Regions from separate parts of the Paenibacillus sp. CAA11 genome, predicted to be linked through region 1. Evidence: riboswitches for the same ligand, from Rfam matches in the RefSeq annotation. Region 1 holds a riboswitch; the other holds the start of a gene.
The links. Region 1 has a riboswitch for cyclic di-AMP ahead of DCC85_RS17765 (TrkH family potassium uptake protein). Riboswitches for the same ligand answer to the same signal wherever they lie in the genome.
Positions count from the first base shown of each region.

Region 1 (8,050 bases):
GATAAAGTAGTCGGGCTGAACTCCAAGGAATCGCTGAAGAGCTTGCTTGCTAAGCACCAATAATCGCTTCTTGGACATGGCCTAAAGAGAACAACGCCTCCGGTATCCCGGGGGCGTTTTCTTTATGAGCATGTGCCTATATAATTAGATAGGGAATTATAACTTCTTAGTTTATTCCATGCGGGGAGGAGTAGGTGGCATGGATTCTCATATAAATAAAATTGATGAGCAGGAGAAGGCGCTGGAGGCCATTCGGCACAAGCTTGCGCTTCTTCCGGATTTACCGGGATGCTATCTGATGAAGAACCGGGACGGCACCATTATTTACGTAGGAAAGGCCAAGATTCTTAAGAATCGGGTGCGTTCCTATTTTACAGGAAGTCATAACGGTAAGACCCAGCGGCTGGTCTCGGAAATTCGCGATTTCGAGTATATTGTAACGGCTAGCAACATGGAAGCTCTGATCTTGGAGTGTAACCTGATCAAGACGCATCAGCCCAGGTACAATATATTGCTCAAAGACGATAAGACTTTCCCTTATATTAAAATAACGAATGAGCCTCACCCAAGGCTGGAGGTAACTAGACGCATTCTTAAGGATAAGGCGAAGTATTTCGGTCCCTATCCGAATGCTTACGCTGCCCAGCAGACCAAGAAGCTGCTTGACCGGATGTATCCGCTGCGCAAGTGTAATGTAATGCCGAAGGAGGTCTGTCTTTACTATCATATGGGCCAGTGTCTGGCTCCATGTGTTCAAGAGGTGCCTAAGACTACCTATGAAGAAATTACGCAGGAGATCGCCAGCTTCCTGAGCGGGGGTCATGAGGAAATCAAGAAAGAGCTTCAGCGGAAAATGGAAGAAGCTGCGGAAGAGCTTTATTTCGAACGTGCTAAGGAACTGCGGGATCAGATTATAAATATCGAAGCTCTTATGGAGAAGCAGAAGATCACCATGGCGGACGCCCGCGACCGCGACGTCTTCGGCTTTGCTGTGGATAAAGGCTGGATGTGCGTACAAATTCTATATATGCGCCAAGGCAAGATGATTGAACGGCATGCTTCAAGCTTTCCTTTTTATGGGGAGCCCTATAGTGATTTCTTATCCTATGTGACCCAATATTATAGTGATAACCCGGCCCTGCCGCAGGAAATTTTACTGCCTCCAGATATGAAGCCGGGCTCAGAAGCCGCTGGGGAAGGCCAAGGAACTGAAATTGAGTTCCAGGCTGATGGGACTGAGGAGAATGCGGCTGGTTCTGCAGTGGACACAGAAGGACTTGACGCAGCCGCTGGAGCTGCCTCGCTTCAGCAGTGGCTGGGGATCAAGGTGCTGCTGCCACAGCGTGGGCTTAAGAAGCAGATGGTCACCATGGCAGCAGAGAATGCCCGGGTTGCGCTCGATGAGAAGTTCCGCCTGATTGAACGGGATGAAGAGCGGACTTCGAAGGCCGCTGAAAGCCTTGGCGAGTGGATTGGCCTTGACTCCGTCCGCCGGATCGAGGCGTTCGATAACTCCAACATTCAGGGCACCAACCCGGTATCGGCGATGGTCGTCTTCACGGACGGGAAGCCCGATAAGAAGGAGTACCGCAAGTACAAAGTTAAGACCGTTCAAGGTCCTGACGATTATGAGACGATGCGAGAGGTGATTCGGCGCAGGTACGAACGCGTGCTGAAGGAGAATCTTACGATGCCTGATCTGATCGTTGTCGATGGCGGGAAAGGCCAGATATCTGCAGCGGTCGATGTGCTGGAGAATGAGCTCGGCCTGTACATTCCGGTGTGCGGTCTGGTCAAAGATGCGAAGCACAAGACGGCCCAGCTGATGGTTGGCGACCCACCGGAACCGGTGAACCTGCCACGGGACAGTCAGGAGTTCTACTTGCTGCAGCGGATACAGGAGGAAGTGCATAGATTTGCGATTTCCTTCCACCGAGAACAGCGGGGAAAATCGATGGTAACCTCCCGTCTGGATGCCATTCCGGGGATTGGAGAGAAGCGACGGAAGCTTCTGCTGAAGCATTTTGGTTCTCTGAAGAAAATAAAAGAGGCCTCCGTCGAAGACTTCCGGCCTCTTAGTATCGGCGATAAGCTCGCCAAGCAAATTATAGCTGCCCTTCGGGATGAGGAGTCGTGATAAGCGGCTCCTTTTTTGTGCGCTCTTTACTTGGCGGATTGAACAGGTACACGATATACCCGACAATCGCCGGAGCAGCAAAGGTGATCACTCCTGTAAGGATGTTGGTCGTGCCGCCCATAAGAACCAGGCTGAGTCCCATCAGGATACTGTCAAACACCACGTGGGCAAACATGGCTCCGATATACCCGGAACGAAGGAAAATGTAGCTGAACATAAGGCCGATAAAAGTAAGCTCAATTGGCCGGGAAATCACCGGATAGATCGGATACAGCGTGTGTCCGAATGCCCAGATGAGCGTAGTGATCAGGCTGGCGATAAAGGTGCTGCGCACGATTTTTTTCAGCATAGGAATTCCGAACAGCCGGTATACGGCTTCTTCTCCAATGCCGGCCATCCATGCCATAATCGGGAAGACCCAAGGATAGACCATATTGTAAGGAGATTGCGATTCATCCGTCGTTGTCCACATGTTCAGAGTGAGCCCAAGAACAATGAAGATGACGGATTGCAGGCCTAGAAGAATGAATGCCCAAGCATAGCCATTTATAGCACTTTGCAGAACATGGCGGCCATAGCCGGGTTCGCGTGTTCTCATCCATAGATTCTGTCCCTTTTGTCTCCATAGCCCATCGCCTCCGACCAGGGAGAAATAAATGGATGCTGTCATAGCGACCGTAATCAGCCCCTGCATGATTAGAGCGAGATCCAGTGCAATTCCATCAAGTCCTTGAGACTTAAAGACAGGCAGCATATTGAGCGTGCTGACAACATTGATGAACAGATAGAAGAGTGTCAGGAAGACTCCGCGGCCAAAGGAAGCATGGGGCCGAGTCCTTGCACTATAAACGATGGCCAGGATGCCAAGAATAAATGACAGGAGTCCGTATCCACCGAATGTTAGCCAGGTGGCTAGCTTGGTTTGGCTTTTCACATAATCCGTATGTACTGCCGGCACTGTAAATTTGGACTGCATCGAAGTGACCTGCCCGTATTCATAGCCAAACACCAGCTCGGCATGAGAATTGCCAATCTTATAGCCGTTCACCTGATAAGTCAGCCCCAGTGTTTGATTCTGCTGTACGGTGAGCCCCTTGGGATCGTATCCCAGCGCTTTAAGATAAGGCTCGGCCCCAGCCGCTTTATCCTCGAGGGTTATGCTGCCCTCCAGCGCCTGCAGCTTGGACAGGCCATTCTGGTCTGTGTCCAGAATCAGTTTCTTGTCTTCAGACGACCAGGAATCTATCATTTCAAAGCCGACAACATTGCCCGTGGACATGCCAACATCGATGACGAGGGCAGAAAGCTGCGGCTCGGGCTGCTCAAACTTTACGCGGAAGCGCTCTGTCGGAAACTTCTGGTCATATTTCTTCGTATAGTCTTGGAGCAACTTCTCTTTGCTCAGGTAACCGTATAAGTCCGAATCGGTCGAATAAGTAACGAGGGGATTCTCCACATTCGAGGTATTGATCTTCAGTGTCTCTTCGGCAAAGGAAGACGCTGCCTTGATCGCCTGCTCCTTGGAAATCGCTTTGCTTGATTCCGAGGAAGCGGGATCTTGGACCACGGACGGCAGAACTTGGGTCAGGATGAAAATAACAAATCCCAGGGCCGCCAGACTCCATAATAATTTTGGTTTCAAGCTTACAACTCCTTTGTGTGTATTTGCGTGTATGAACGATAGTTACGGGAATACTTCAAAGTAAAGATAACATAAAGAAGGGGCACCTGCCAGAAACTGTGGGGAAATCAACGTGTAAATGCACATAAAACTATATAATAAACAGCAAAGCTCAGAGAATCCGAGATTACATTCCTAATGCAGCGATATTCAACATGTTTTCATTCTGTTTCATGGAAAATTCACTTTGTAGTCATTAGAAATAAGGCTTATAATCCATGATGAAATATGAGAAACGGAATATGAGCCGAATTTCATGATCATGAAAACGGGGGAACCAATCTTTTGGGGTGAATTTCTTACTGTCTCTTCTGCAGGGTACAGCAGCAGAAGGACAGTTGAATAGGGCGACCTGTGCATGCCCGAATCCGTCAGCTAACCTCGTAGGCCTATGCAGCAGGAACCCAAACCTTGAAGGCATTGGATTTCCAGTGTCTTTTTTCTTTTGACCAAAACACAAGAGGTGACCCTTACAGTTGAACAACAAACGCTTCAAATTATCTCCGCCTCAGATTCTGGTGATTGGCTTTGCCGCAATTATTTTTATTGGATCTCTGCTGCTCATGCTTCCGATTTCCATTCATCCGGAAGGCCGCCTTTCGTTCGTGGATGCATTATTTACTGCGACCTCAGCGACCTGTGTAACAGGGCTTGTCGTTGTGGATACAGGGACTTATTTTACGACCTTTGGTCAGGTCGTCATCATGCTGCTGATTCAGGTCGGAGGCTTGGGCTTTATGACCATGGCCACACTATTCTCACTAGTATTCAAACGGAAGATTTCCCTGAAGGATCGGCTGCTGCTGCAGGAGGCCATGAATCAGAACACGATGGAAGGCATCGTACGGCTAATTCGCAAGGTATTATTATATTCTCTTGTCATTGAAGCTTGCGCAGCCGTGCTATTTACGATTCGTTGGGCCGTGGATATGCCCTTTGGACGAGCGGTTTACTTCGGCATCTTCCATGCAGTGTCCATGTTTAACAATGCAGGATTCGACCTGTTTGGAGGGTACCGGAGCTTGACCCAGTTCGTGAGCGACCCGCTTGTAAATTTCGTGGCGATGTTTTTGATAGTATCTGGAGGAATTGGCTTTATCGTAATCTCAGATGTCGTGGATTACCGGAAGAACCGCAAGCTGTCTCTGCATTCCAAAGTGGTTCTGTCCATGACGGCCGCCTTGATTGTGATCGGCGCCTTGGTTATCTTTGTCTTTGAATTCACCAATCCGAAGACGCTTGAGCCGCTTAGCTGGGCAGGCAAGTTCTGGGGCTCGCTGTTCCAGTCTGTGACGCCGCGTACAGCCGGCGCAAATACGCTGGATATCGGCTCCCTCCGTCAGGCGACCCAGTTCTTCATGATCATCTTGATGTTTATTGGGGCTTCTCCAAGCTCGACCGGGGGCGGGATTAAGACGACAACCTTTACCATCCTGATCGGATCTATGTTCTCTATGATTCGGGGGCGGGACGATCTGGTGCTCTTCCGTTACCGCCTGGTTCAAGAGCGGATATTGAAGGCGCTGACCATTACTCTGCTTGCGTTGTTCCTCGTCGTGGCTATTGCGATGATTCTGTCGACCACGGAGGACAGCAGCTTCCTCAGCATTCTCTTTGAGACGACATCCGCGTTCGGGACGGTGGGCTTAACGATGGGATTGACAGGCAAGCTGACCCTGATCGGCAAGCTGCTTATTAGCTTCACCATGTTTGCAGGCCGGCTGGGGCCTTTAACTTTAGCCTATGCGTTAGGGCCGAAGAAGGGTAAGGAATTATATAAACACCCTGAAGGCAAAATGATTATTGGATAAGGAGTTTGACCATCTATTATGAAAAAACAACAGTTTGCGGTCATTGGCCTTGGCCGCTTCGGCTCAAGTCTGGCCCTGGAGCTTATGGATTTAGGGTATGAAGTTCTGGGTGTGGACCGGAATGAAGAGGTCGTAAATCAAATGAGCAATTACTTAACTTATACAGTTACGGCTGATGCTACAGATGAAGAGATGCTGCGCTCTCTCGGAATCCGGAATTTTGACTGCGGTATTGTCGCTATTGGCGACGATATCCAGCCAAGCATTCTGGCCACCATTCTGCTTAAGGAGCTAGGGATCAAAACCGTCGTAGCGAAGGCGATTTCGGTTCTTCACGGACGGGCTTTGGAGAAGCTTGGTGTTGACCGTATCGTTTATCCCGAACGGGATATGGGCATTCGTGTAGCCCATCAGCTGATCACACCGAACCTGCTTGACTATATTGAGCTGTCCAAGGACTACAGCATTGTTGAGATGACGGTTCCTGCCGGATTACACGGCAAGATCCTTGGAGATTTGAATTCCAGAGCTAGATTTGGCTGCAGTGTTGTGGCCCTTCATAAGCCTAGCGGCTGCATTGTGGCTCCAACAGCGATGGATCAGCTGAATGAGAATGATATCATGGTCATCATCGGCTCCAATGACAATATTGAACAGTTTGAAGCTGCGGTCAATGAAGAGTAAATTCAGCTATTTCCTAAGACATCTTTCAAGCCAGGAGTGACCAGCCATGGATTCGGCAACGACTGAAGTGATCCATCATTTTCTTATTCTTATCTTATTTGTACTGAGTGTAGGGCTGATCTCCGGAAAGATTGCAGGTTTGCTCCGTCTTCCAGACGTAGCGGTCTTTATTGCAGCAGGCATGCTGCTGGGGCCGGGCTTGCATCTCCTAAGTGAACCCGAGAGCTCGGCGGTAAACCAACTGATTCTAACTGTAGGCTCTGCTCTAATTTTATTTGATGGAGGAAGGGGCCTTGCACTCGGTGGTCTTCGCAAGGTGTGGATCACGGTAGCTTTACTGAGCGTGCCGGGTGTACTGATTACGGTTGGCGTAGTGGGGGTAGGGATACACTATCTGTTCGGTGTAGACTGGCTCTTCTCTCTGCTGACTGCTGCAGTTATCGCTTCAACCGACCCTGCCTCCATCATTCCTGTATTTCGCCAGGTCCGGATTAAGGAAAGCGTGCGCGAGACCGTAGAGAGCGAGTCCGCCTTCAATGACGCAACAGGCTCAATTCTAACCTTCTCTCTGCTGGCTGTTGTGGCGGGCAGCGGTACACTCTCGGCAGGACAGATGACCCTGGATTTCCTGAAGACAGCGCTAGGGGGGATCCTGGTTGGAGTCGTGGTGTCGGGAATTCTGACTTATCTGACCGCCCATGCCCGGCATGGTCTTCTTCGGGATTATACGACCATCGTCATGCTGATCACAGGGCTAGGCTCTTATCTGATCGGTGACCTTCTGGGGGTAAGCGGGTTTATGGCTACCTTTGTTGCTGGTGTCATATGGGGGAATGCCGAGGTATTCGGCCTTTCTATGGAAGAGAAGAAGCTTGAAGTGAGCTCTTTTGCGGAAAATATCACCGTGATGATGCGGATGCTGATCTTTGTGCTGCTTGGCAGCCATGTCAATTTCGGAACGCTTATCGATTATTTCTGGCCAAGTCTGGCGGCTGTGCTGGTGCTGATGTTTGTAGCCCGGCCGCTAACGGTCTTCCTGTGCGCCCTTGCCGATCGGAAGGTGAAGTGGACGGTGAAGGAAATGCTGTTTATGTGCTGGGTGCGCGAGACAGGAGTTATTCCTGCTGCCTTGTCTGGCATGATCGTCGGGATGGGGGTTGCGCATGCGGATGTGATAGCGGGTATTACCTTTATGTCAATTGTGCTTACGATTATGATCCAGGCAAGCACCACAGGGGCCGTAGCCCGCAAGCTGGGACTAGAAGTCAAAACCTAACACGAGCATAAATTGAAGCCGGTAGATCGCTGTTTGGAGAAGAGAAGGAGCAATCTATCGGCTTTTTTGTCGGAAACAGCCTTATCCCCCAGAAATCAGATGGGTGCTGAACAGATCCCTCATCTCCATGATCCATTGGATGGTCTCAAGTCCTGTTTCCGGCTTGTCCGGATAGATCAGACAGGTGGCCCGCCCGGTCTGTTCCAGCTCTTGCAGCGGAATGGCAGTCAGTTCATTATCCCTGAGCAGCTGGGGGCGCAGATAGGAGCGAGGGAGCAGGGCAGCTGCGCCGCAGGTGGGCAGAAGCCGGACAATAGCCTCGAAGGAGTCGATCTCCATACGGACATCGGGAATGATGCCGTATTTGCCGATCAGCTCGTCCACCAGCCGGCGGTACCAGGTCCCTTTGGAGAAAATAATCATAGGCAGTCCGTCTAGACTTTTCATCTTCGGTGTAAAGC
Region 1 is NZ_CP028922.1:3,800,325-3,808,374, reverse strand. It holds gene trxA (thioredoxin) at 1-63, shown strand, start outside; gene uvrC (excinuclease ABC subunit UvrC) at 200-2,137, shown strand; gene DCC85_RS17770 (CPBP family intramembrane glutamic endopeptidase) at 2,106-3,779, opposite strand; cyclic di-AMP (ydaO/yuaA leader) riboswitch at 4,054-4,223, shown strand; gene DCC85_RS17765 (TrkH family potassium uptake protein) at 4,295-5,629, shown strand; gene DCC85_RS17760 (potassium channel family protein) at 5,648-6,313, shown strand; gene DCC85_RS17755 (cation:proton antiporter) at 6,360-7,589, shown strand; gene DCC85_RS17750 (LysR family transcriptional regulator) at 7,671-8,050, opposite strand, start outside.

Region 2 (8,050 bases), 1.1 Mb from region 1:
AGTTCATCTACTTTTCTTACAATACCTGTTGATTTCATCATAACCGATGATTGCCCCTCTCGCTATAGTTTAAATGCGTCACGATTCGACACAGTTCTCTTTTTTCTGCTTTTTATAATACCAACCATTGCCAGATTAGTCAACCTATTAATGGATAAAAAAGAAGATTGTTTCCTGAAAAAGTTATTTTAACCTCTAAGAACCCTTATAATAAGGCGTAGATACTTATTTCGTCAACTTTCGCCGCTCTTTAGACAAAGCCATCATGAAACGACATCATTCGACAAAAGTAGTCGACAATAGAGATTATTTTATTTTTTTAGCTTGAATGAAAGGTGGTTCAATTCTTATGTATCGATCACTTCGTGAAGAGAAGGTATTTAAAGATCCGGTTCATAACTACGTTCATGTACAGGACGAAATTATTTGGGCTCTGATTAATACCCCAGAATTTCAGCGGTTGCGGCGTATCCGTCAGTTGGGTACATCTTATTTAACCTTTCATGGGGCAGAACATAGCCGGTTTTCTCATTCTTTAGGCGTCTATGAAATTACGCGCCGGATTATCTCTCAATTCGAACGCAGCGGCTATTCCGGATGGCCTCATGAAGAACGACTGCTGGCATTATGTGCGGCACTTCTTCATGATCTTGGCCACGGCCCCTTCTCTCATTCCATTGAAGAAGCCTTCGATATGAATCATGAAGATTGGACGTGCAAAATTTTGGTGGGGGATACACAGGTAGCGGAGGTCCTTCGAAGAGTGTCTTCGGATTTCCCGGAGAAGGTTGCTGCGGTTATTCGCAAAGACTATGAGAAGCCTATTGTGGTTAACCTGGTATCCAGTCCGCTAGATGCAGATCGAATGGACTACCTGCTGCGCGACGCTTATTTTACAGGCGTGAATTATGGCACCATTGATATGGATCGCATCCTTCGTATGCTGCGTCCCTTTCAGGGGCGGGTGGTTGTCAAGGAATCGGGTATGCATGCTGTCGAGGACTACCTCATGTCGAGGTATCAAATGTATTGGCAGGTGTATTTCCACCCGGTCACCCGGAGCTCGGAAATTCTGCTTAGACAGATCTTCCGCAGAGCCAAAGAGCTTCATCAGCAGGGTTATGGGTTCCGCTTCCTCCCAGATCCTCTTCCGGGGCTCTTTGAGCGGGAGCTGACGGTTACAGAATATCTGCTTCTGGATGAAGCTTTGGTGCAGACGGCCTTCATGCAGTGGACAAATGAAGAAGATGAGCTTCTGGGCAGCCTCTGTGCCAGATTTTTAGATAGAAGGCTGTATAAATATGTAGAACTTGATCATATCGATATGGAAATGGTCGATCAGCTGCGCAGCGCATTCGCACAAGTAGGGCTGAATGCTGAATATGACTTAGAAATTGATTTTCCGACAGACCTGCCTTATGATGTGTTCCGTCCTGATGATGAGCTGAAGGGCAAGGAGATTCTGCTGCTGGACAGGCAGGACAATCTGCGCGAAATTTCTGAGGTATCCGATATCGTTCGTTCGATTAGCGGTCTACACCGTGGCCGTTGCCATTTGTATTATCCGAAGGAGAAGCTGGAAGCGGTAAAGGACCAACTGCCGCAACATATCGCACAACTTTTTGAAGTGTAAGGAGGAACTGTACAATATGCTGTTTGATACTCATACGCATCTGGATGCACCACAATTTGACGAAGATCGGGAGGAGACGATTGCCCGTGCTGTTGAAGCCGGTGTAACCCGGATGGTTAATGTCGGATTTAACCGGGAGACGATCCCTTCGACCATGAAGCTTGCTGAAACTTATGATTTCATATACGCTGCCGTCGGATGGCATCCGCAGGACGCAATTACTATGCTGGACGAGGATTTGGACTGGATTGCTGAGCTGTGCAAGCATGACAAGGTGGTAGCCATTGGGGAAATTGGACTTGATTACTACTGGGATACTTCCCCCAAAGAAGTGCAGCATCAGGTCTTCCGCCGTCAAATCGGATTGGCCCGAGAGCTTGGCATGCCGATTGTCATTCATGATCGTGACGCACATGAGGATATTGTGAAGATTTTGCGGGAAGAGAAGGCCAGCGAAGTTGGAGGCATCATGCATTCGTTTTCAGGAAGCTGGGAAACTGCCAAATTATGTATGAATATGGGATTCCATATCTCGTTTGGCGGGCCGATCACGTTTAAAAATGCAAAGCAGCCTAAAGAGGTCCTAAAACAGGTTCCACTCGATCGTTTGCTCATTGAAACGGACTCCCCATATTTAACACCACACCCATTCCGTGGAAAAAGAAATGAGTCTGCTCACGTTCGTTTAGTGGCTGAGATGGCGGCCGAGCTCAAGGGGATGTCCTTGGAGGAAATCGCGCAAATCACTACCCAAAATGCACTGGAACGATTTGACATTCGCTGATATCGGGAGCAAAACCGATGAAAAAACGAGATTTTGGAAAAGATTAATGTTTTTTAATTAAAAAAACAGAGTTTATTACAGATTTTTAACCATTTTTTTAAAAAAACGTAGTTGATCTCTCCTTTACAACATGGTTCCAAAAAGGATAGAATCTTTTCAGTAATGGATTTGCGTCATTCGGCTACGCCGGAACGTCAGTCCTTACATGGTTCCATGAACCAGTCTCGCTGAATCTCCTATTTCTGGAGAACGGGGGAACCGATGCGCTGAAGCTTGCTTTGATTTAATGCTACTTGATGGGCTTCAAGCATTTCGATTTCTTTACCGGGTCTTTGGGGTGAATTTGAGGTCACTCGCCATGAGCGGGTGAACTGAGATAGGGCGTCTCTCTACGCCCGAACCCGACAGCTAACCCCGTAAGCGTCATATGAGAGAGGCAACCTCGTGCGTCCTATCAAGCATCCAAGACATTTTCGGAAGCCACGAAAGAGTTCCTCTAACTCTTTCTATGGCTTCTTTTGTTTTGAATAAAACTGATAGGCACGTCATACTGTTGTAAAACGGGGGTGACTTTATGCCAAACAGACTGGGGAAGGATGCGGAATGCAGGGCTTTATAGCGTTCCGTAAAAAATCGGTATATAGTCGCGTCATATGTAATCATGCATCAACCTAGACGGCGAGGCTATGGAGGAGGACGGAAGAAGTGGGCGTGTTCAGAAAGAACGAAACAACCCATGGTTCACGATCATCCAGTATGTCTTACGCGTTGCGATGGAAGCATGACAAGGTACGTCTCATTTCAATATTCGCTATATTAGCCATCGCGGTAGTTTGCATCGTATTGGCCTGGGTATACGGTCAGGCGAGCAAGAGCATTCATCTGGTAATTGACGGGAAGGAGCAAACCGTTGAGACTCGAACCTCATCGGTGGGGTCCCTGCTGGATGAACAATCCATCGAGCTTAAACCGCAGGATGATATTTCAGCTGCAGTAGACAGTGAGCTTAAGGACGGCGATCAGATCGTGATTGACCGCGCTGTGAAAGTTACTGTGCTTGCTGACGGCAAGAGCAATAGCTACTACACCACAGAAGATACCGTTAAGAGCGTCTTTACCAAACTAGGCGTTTCTGTATCGGAACAAGATAAAGTGTATCCTTCGCTTTCAGCCGGCATTACTCCCGACTTGAAAATCCGTGTAGTCCGCGTGAACAAACATACGGTAGAGGAGCCGATTACAGTTCCTTATCAGGTCGTGAAGAAGAAAGATCCTACCCTGCTTGTCGGCAAGACCAAGGTGGTTCAGCAAGGCAGCAACGGTAAGGTCGTGAGCCGAGTAGAGAAAGTGTTTCAGGACGGAGAATTTGTCTCTAAGAGATGGCTGAACAAGACGGTCGAGAAGAAGCCCCAGGCGAAGATCATTGCCGTCGGCACGAAGAAGCCCGAGCCGGTTAAGCCTAAGCCCGAGGTCCTGTCTGCCAGCATCACCCGGGAACCCGGAGCGGTGAAGATAAGCCAGAACAATAAGGTCACTAAGGGCGGCGTAAGTTTTAAATATAAAAAGCTGATTAAAAATGTATCCATGACGGCCTACTCCTCGGAGGAAAGCGGAATTGGAACGAAGACAGCATCAGGAACAAGCGTAACGGAAGGCAGAACGATTGCGGTTGACCCGAAAGTGATCCCACTGGGCTGGTGGGTATATATTGAGGGGGTAGGCTTCCGCCGTGCGGAAGATACCGGTGGCGCCATTAAAGGCAACAAAATCGATGTGTATTATGATAGTTTAAAAACGGCCAATAAATTTGGACGTAAGAAGGGCCGCACCGTGTATGTGATTGGACCAACCAAACCGGAGCTGAACTGATCCGTTTACTTTAAGAATATAATTCGTTATTATATTGATATAATTACGTTAAACTAAGAAGAGGAGCTTTCCTCTTCTTTTTGTTTTACACGGAAAGGACGGCGCAAGGTGATTAAGGAAGTCATTGTTGTCGAGGGAAAAGACGATACCGTTGCAATCAAGCGGGCGGTAGAAGCCGACACGATCGAGACGGGAGGCTCGGCTATTGGTCCGGCGGTTCTCCGCCGAATTGAGCTGGCTCAAGAGAGACGGGGCGTGATTATCTTTACAGATCCTGATCATGCAGGGGAACGCATTCGCAAGATTGTTGCCGCGCGCGTGCCAGGCTGTAAACATGCATTCCTGACGCTGGCTGATGCCACTCGGGCAGGAGACATCGGGGTGGAGAATGCGTCCCCTGAAGCGATCAGAGCGGCCCTTGAGCGTGTGCGGAGCGAGGCACCCGAGGAGGAAAGTCTGATCGATTGGGAAGACTTAATAGACGCGGGACTGATTGTGCACCCGCAGGCTGCTGCCCGGCGGCGTTATATGGGCGAGCTGCTCGGCATCGGATACTGCAACGGAAAGCAATTCCACAAGCGCCTTCGGATCTTCCGAATCACACCGCAGGAGTTCGCGGCGGCGCTGAGTCAATTGGAGGACAAAGGGGTCTAGAGGCAATATGAGCATGAGAGAAGATATATCCACGCCGAGGCGCACCAAAGAGATTATTCAGCGGCATGGATTTTCATTTAAGAAAAGTCTGGGTCAGAACTTTCTGATTGACCAGAATATCCTTGGGAAAATCGTGGGCTCCGCGGGTCTGGATGCCTCCAAGGCGGCCTTGGAGATCGGTCCGGGGATTGGGGCCTTAACCGAGAAGCTGGCTGAAGTCAGCAGCAAGGTGGTCGCCATTGAGATTGATCAGCGGCTGATTCCCATCCTGGATGAGGTATTGGAACCTTATCCGCACGTAAAGGTCGTACATGGGGATGTTCTCAAGCTGGACCTGAAGGAGCTGTTTGCGGAGGAGTTCGAAGCAGATACCCGGGTCAGCGTGGTCGCCAATCTCCCTTACTATGTCACCACCCCGATTCTGATGAAGCTGCTAGAGGAGCATCTTCCGCTGGAGAATATCGTGGTGATGATCCAGAAAGAAGTGGCTGAGCGGATGGCCGCCTCCCCGGGAGGCAAGGATTACGGCAGCTTGAGCATAGCGGTGCAGTATTTTAGCGAGCCGGAGCTGGTATGCATTGTACCGCATACGGTATTTATTCCACAGCCGAATGTAGATTCGGCCGTGATTCGGCTCAAGGTACGGAAAGAGCCGCCGGTGCATGTGGAGAATGAGGCGTTCTTCTTTATGCTGGTACAAGCTGCATTTGCCCAGCGTAGGAAGACGATCGCCAACAATCTGAAGAGCCGCTTCTTCGCCAAAGAAGGGCGGGAGGAGCTGGAGAGACTGTTGGCTGAAGCAGAGATTGAGCCTTCGCGGCGTGCGGAGACGTTAAGTATTGAAGAGTTTGCACGCTTAAGTAATATTTTCTACCGCCAGGGATTACAATAAGGAGACCCTGTGATTGCCGTGCAGGAACTTCACCTAATATGGGCTGGAGTGGAACCAATCCGGCCTCTCGCCCATACGATGGGAGAGAGGTGATGGAGTTGACCAACATTGGAGACCTAGTGGTCCGTAAATCATATGGCGGGGACGTCACGTTTCGTGTAACGGAAATGCGAAGCCATCAAGCAATTATCAAAGGGACGGATTTTCGGCTGTTGGCTGATGCTCCGCTGGAGGATCTCATTCATGCCAAAGATGCCGTGCCCAGTGAGAAGTCTCAGAGAGCTTATATCAAAGCGCAGCAGTCTGTGCAGAAGCTCCATCAGGACCGAGAGGCACAGGTAGAGCAGACTCGCAGCCGCCTTGCAGGAGATCGGAACTTAGCCGGGGCACAGTCTTATTTTGAGGTGCCGGGTACGGTGCTGCATTTGGACGGCGATCCTGCTTATCTGAAGAAGAGTCTTGATTTATATAAGAAGCTGCGCGTACCGGCACACGGACAATATGTGCCTGAGAATGCGATGGCCCAGGCTCTATATCGTCTTCTGCCCACCATCCAGCCTGATATCGTCGTGATAACAGGACATGATGGGGTGCTCAAGAGCAGAATTCATGGGGACTTGTACAGCTTGTCCAGTTATAAGAACTCCAGCAATTTCGTGGAAGCGATCCAGATTGCACGCCAGTACGAGCGTAACTTTGATGCATTAACTATTGTGGCTGGAGCCTGCCAATCGCACTTTGAAGCCCTGCTGCAGGCTGGAGCTAATTTTGCCAGCTCTCCGGGCCGGGTGCTGATTCACGCCCTGGATCCGGTCTATATTGCAGCCAAGTCGGCACTGACCTCTGTCCAAGGAACGATCCATATTACAGACGTGTTAAGTCATACGGTTAGTGGAATTCAAGGGGTAGGTGGCATTGAGACCCGAGGAAGTTATCGCATTGGCCTTCCTAAGCCGCAAGATCTGTCAAAGCTGAATGTGGTTCCTTCTGCAATCTAAGTGATTTTTCCATTCATTTACCTTACTTTCAGTTTCCAAAAAAAATCGTTGACAAATTATTTTTCACCCTGATATAATTATTTGTTTATTTGACAAACGCCTCTCTTTTTGATACAATGGACAAGGAAAGAGGTGGTCACAGGGTATGGCGAAAAATGCGCTGTCAGAAATTAAACACAATCTCGATGCTTACGTGGGCCAAAAGATTATGCTGCGGGCGAATGGCGGTCGCCGAAAGACTGTTGAACGCACAGGTGTTTTAGAGGAAACCTACCCCTCTGTCTTTATTGTTAAGCTGGACGAGGAGCAAGAGACGTTTAAGAGAGTGTCTTACAGTTATGCTGATATACTTACTGAATCCGTGGAAGTTACCCTTTGCGACGATACCAGCGGGGTACGGATTTCGTATATGAAGTCGTGAGCATCTAAGTTTTTACTAAAGCGGCGGTCCCTTCAGAAGGGGCCGTTTTTTTATTTGGCGCTGCAGGAAAGTTTCTCAGAGTATGAAGCGCTAAGCGAAATCAAATAATATCCCTAAAGGAGGGATGACATGTCACGCCGCAGAAGAAGTGTAATGTCGGAGAGCTTGAAGGTTGAACTCGCGAAGGAGCTTGGCTTCTATAACACCGTTCAGGAAGAAGGATGGGGTGGAATCAAGGCCAAAGATGCAGGCAATATGGTGAAGCGGGCGATACAGCTTGCTGAACAGGCAGCCTCACGCCAGCCTTAAAGCCTATAAGCTTGGAGCTTCTCTCACAAGAGAGGGCTTCATTTTTTTGTTGGAAGAGGATTTTAGATGAGGTTTCTGTTAAGATATGAAAAATAAGGGCACTGCAAGATATGGGAATAGACTTAGAACTACGTATCCCCTATAATATGTTGAGTCGTTTTTGATGGAGATCCTGGATGGTGGGTGAACGCCTTGAAAATTTATGAGAAAGCGCCGGCCAAGATCAATTTGATGTTGGACGTATTACATAAACGCCCCGATGGGTATCATGAGGTTGAGATGATTATGACGATGGTCGATTTGGCCGATCGTCTTGAATTAAAGGAGCTGCCCGGAGATTCGATTATTATCTCCAGTCAGGCTGGATATATCCCGCTGGACGAGAAGAATCTGGCCTTCCAGGCAGCCCGGCTCATTAAGGAACGTTATCAGGTTCGAAAGGGAGTCCATATCCATCTGGATAAGCATATTCCTGTAGCTGCCGGACTTG
Region 2 is NZ_CP028922.1:26,864-34,913, forward strand. It holds gene DCC85_RS00125 (AbrB/MazE/SpoVT family DNA-binding domain-containing protein) at 1-41, opposite strand, end outside; gene DCC85_RS00130 (HD domain-containing protein) at 350-1,633, shown strand; gene DCC85_RS00135 (TatD family hydrolase) at 1,650-2,417, shown strand; cyclic di-AMP (ydaO/yuaA leader) riboswitch at 2,633-2,856, shown strand; gene DCC85_RS00140 (resuscitation-promoting factor) at 3,123-4,286, shown strand; gene rnmV (ribonuclease M5) at 4,395-4,940, shown strand; gene rsmA (16S rRNA (adenine(1518)-N(6)/adenine(1519)-N(6))-dimethyltransferase RsmA) at 4,948-5,832, shown strand; gene yabG (sporulation peptidase YabG) at 5,925-6,830, shown strand; gene veg (biofilm formation stimulator Veg) at 6,976-7,251, shown strand; gene DCC85_RS00165 (small, acid-soluble spore protein, alpha/beta type) at 7,381-7,560, shown strand; gene ispE (4-(cytidine 5'-diphospho)-2-C-methyl-D-erythritol kinase) at 7,753-8,050, shown strand, end outside.
Region 2: linked by a shared signal. The riboswitch ahead of DCC85_RS00140 (resuscitation-promoting factor) and the one ahead of DCC85_RS17765 (TrkH family potassium uptake protein) in region 1 are both predicted to bind cyclic di-AMP.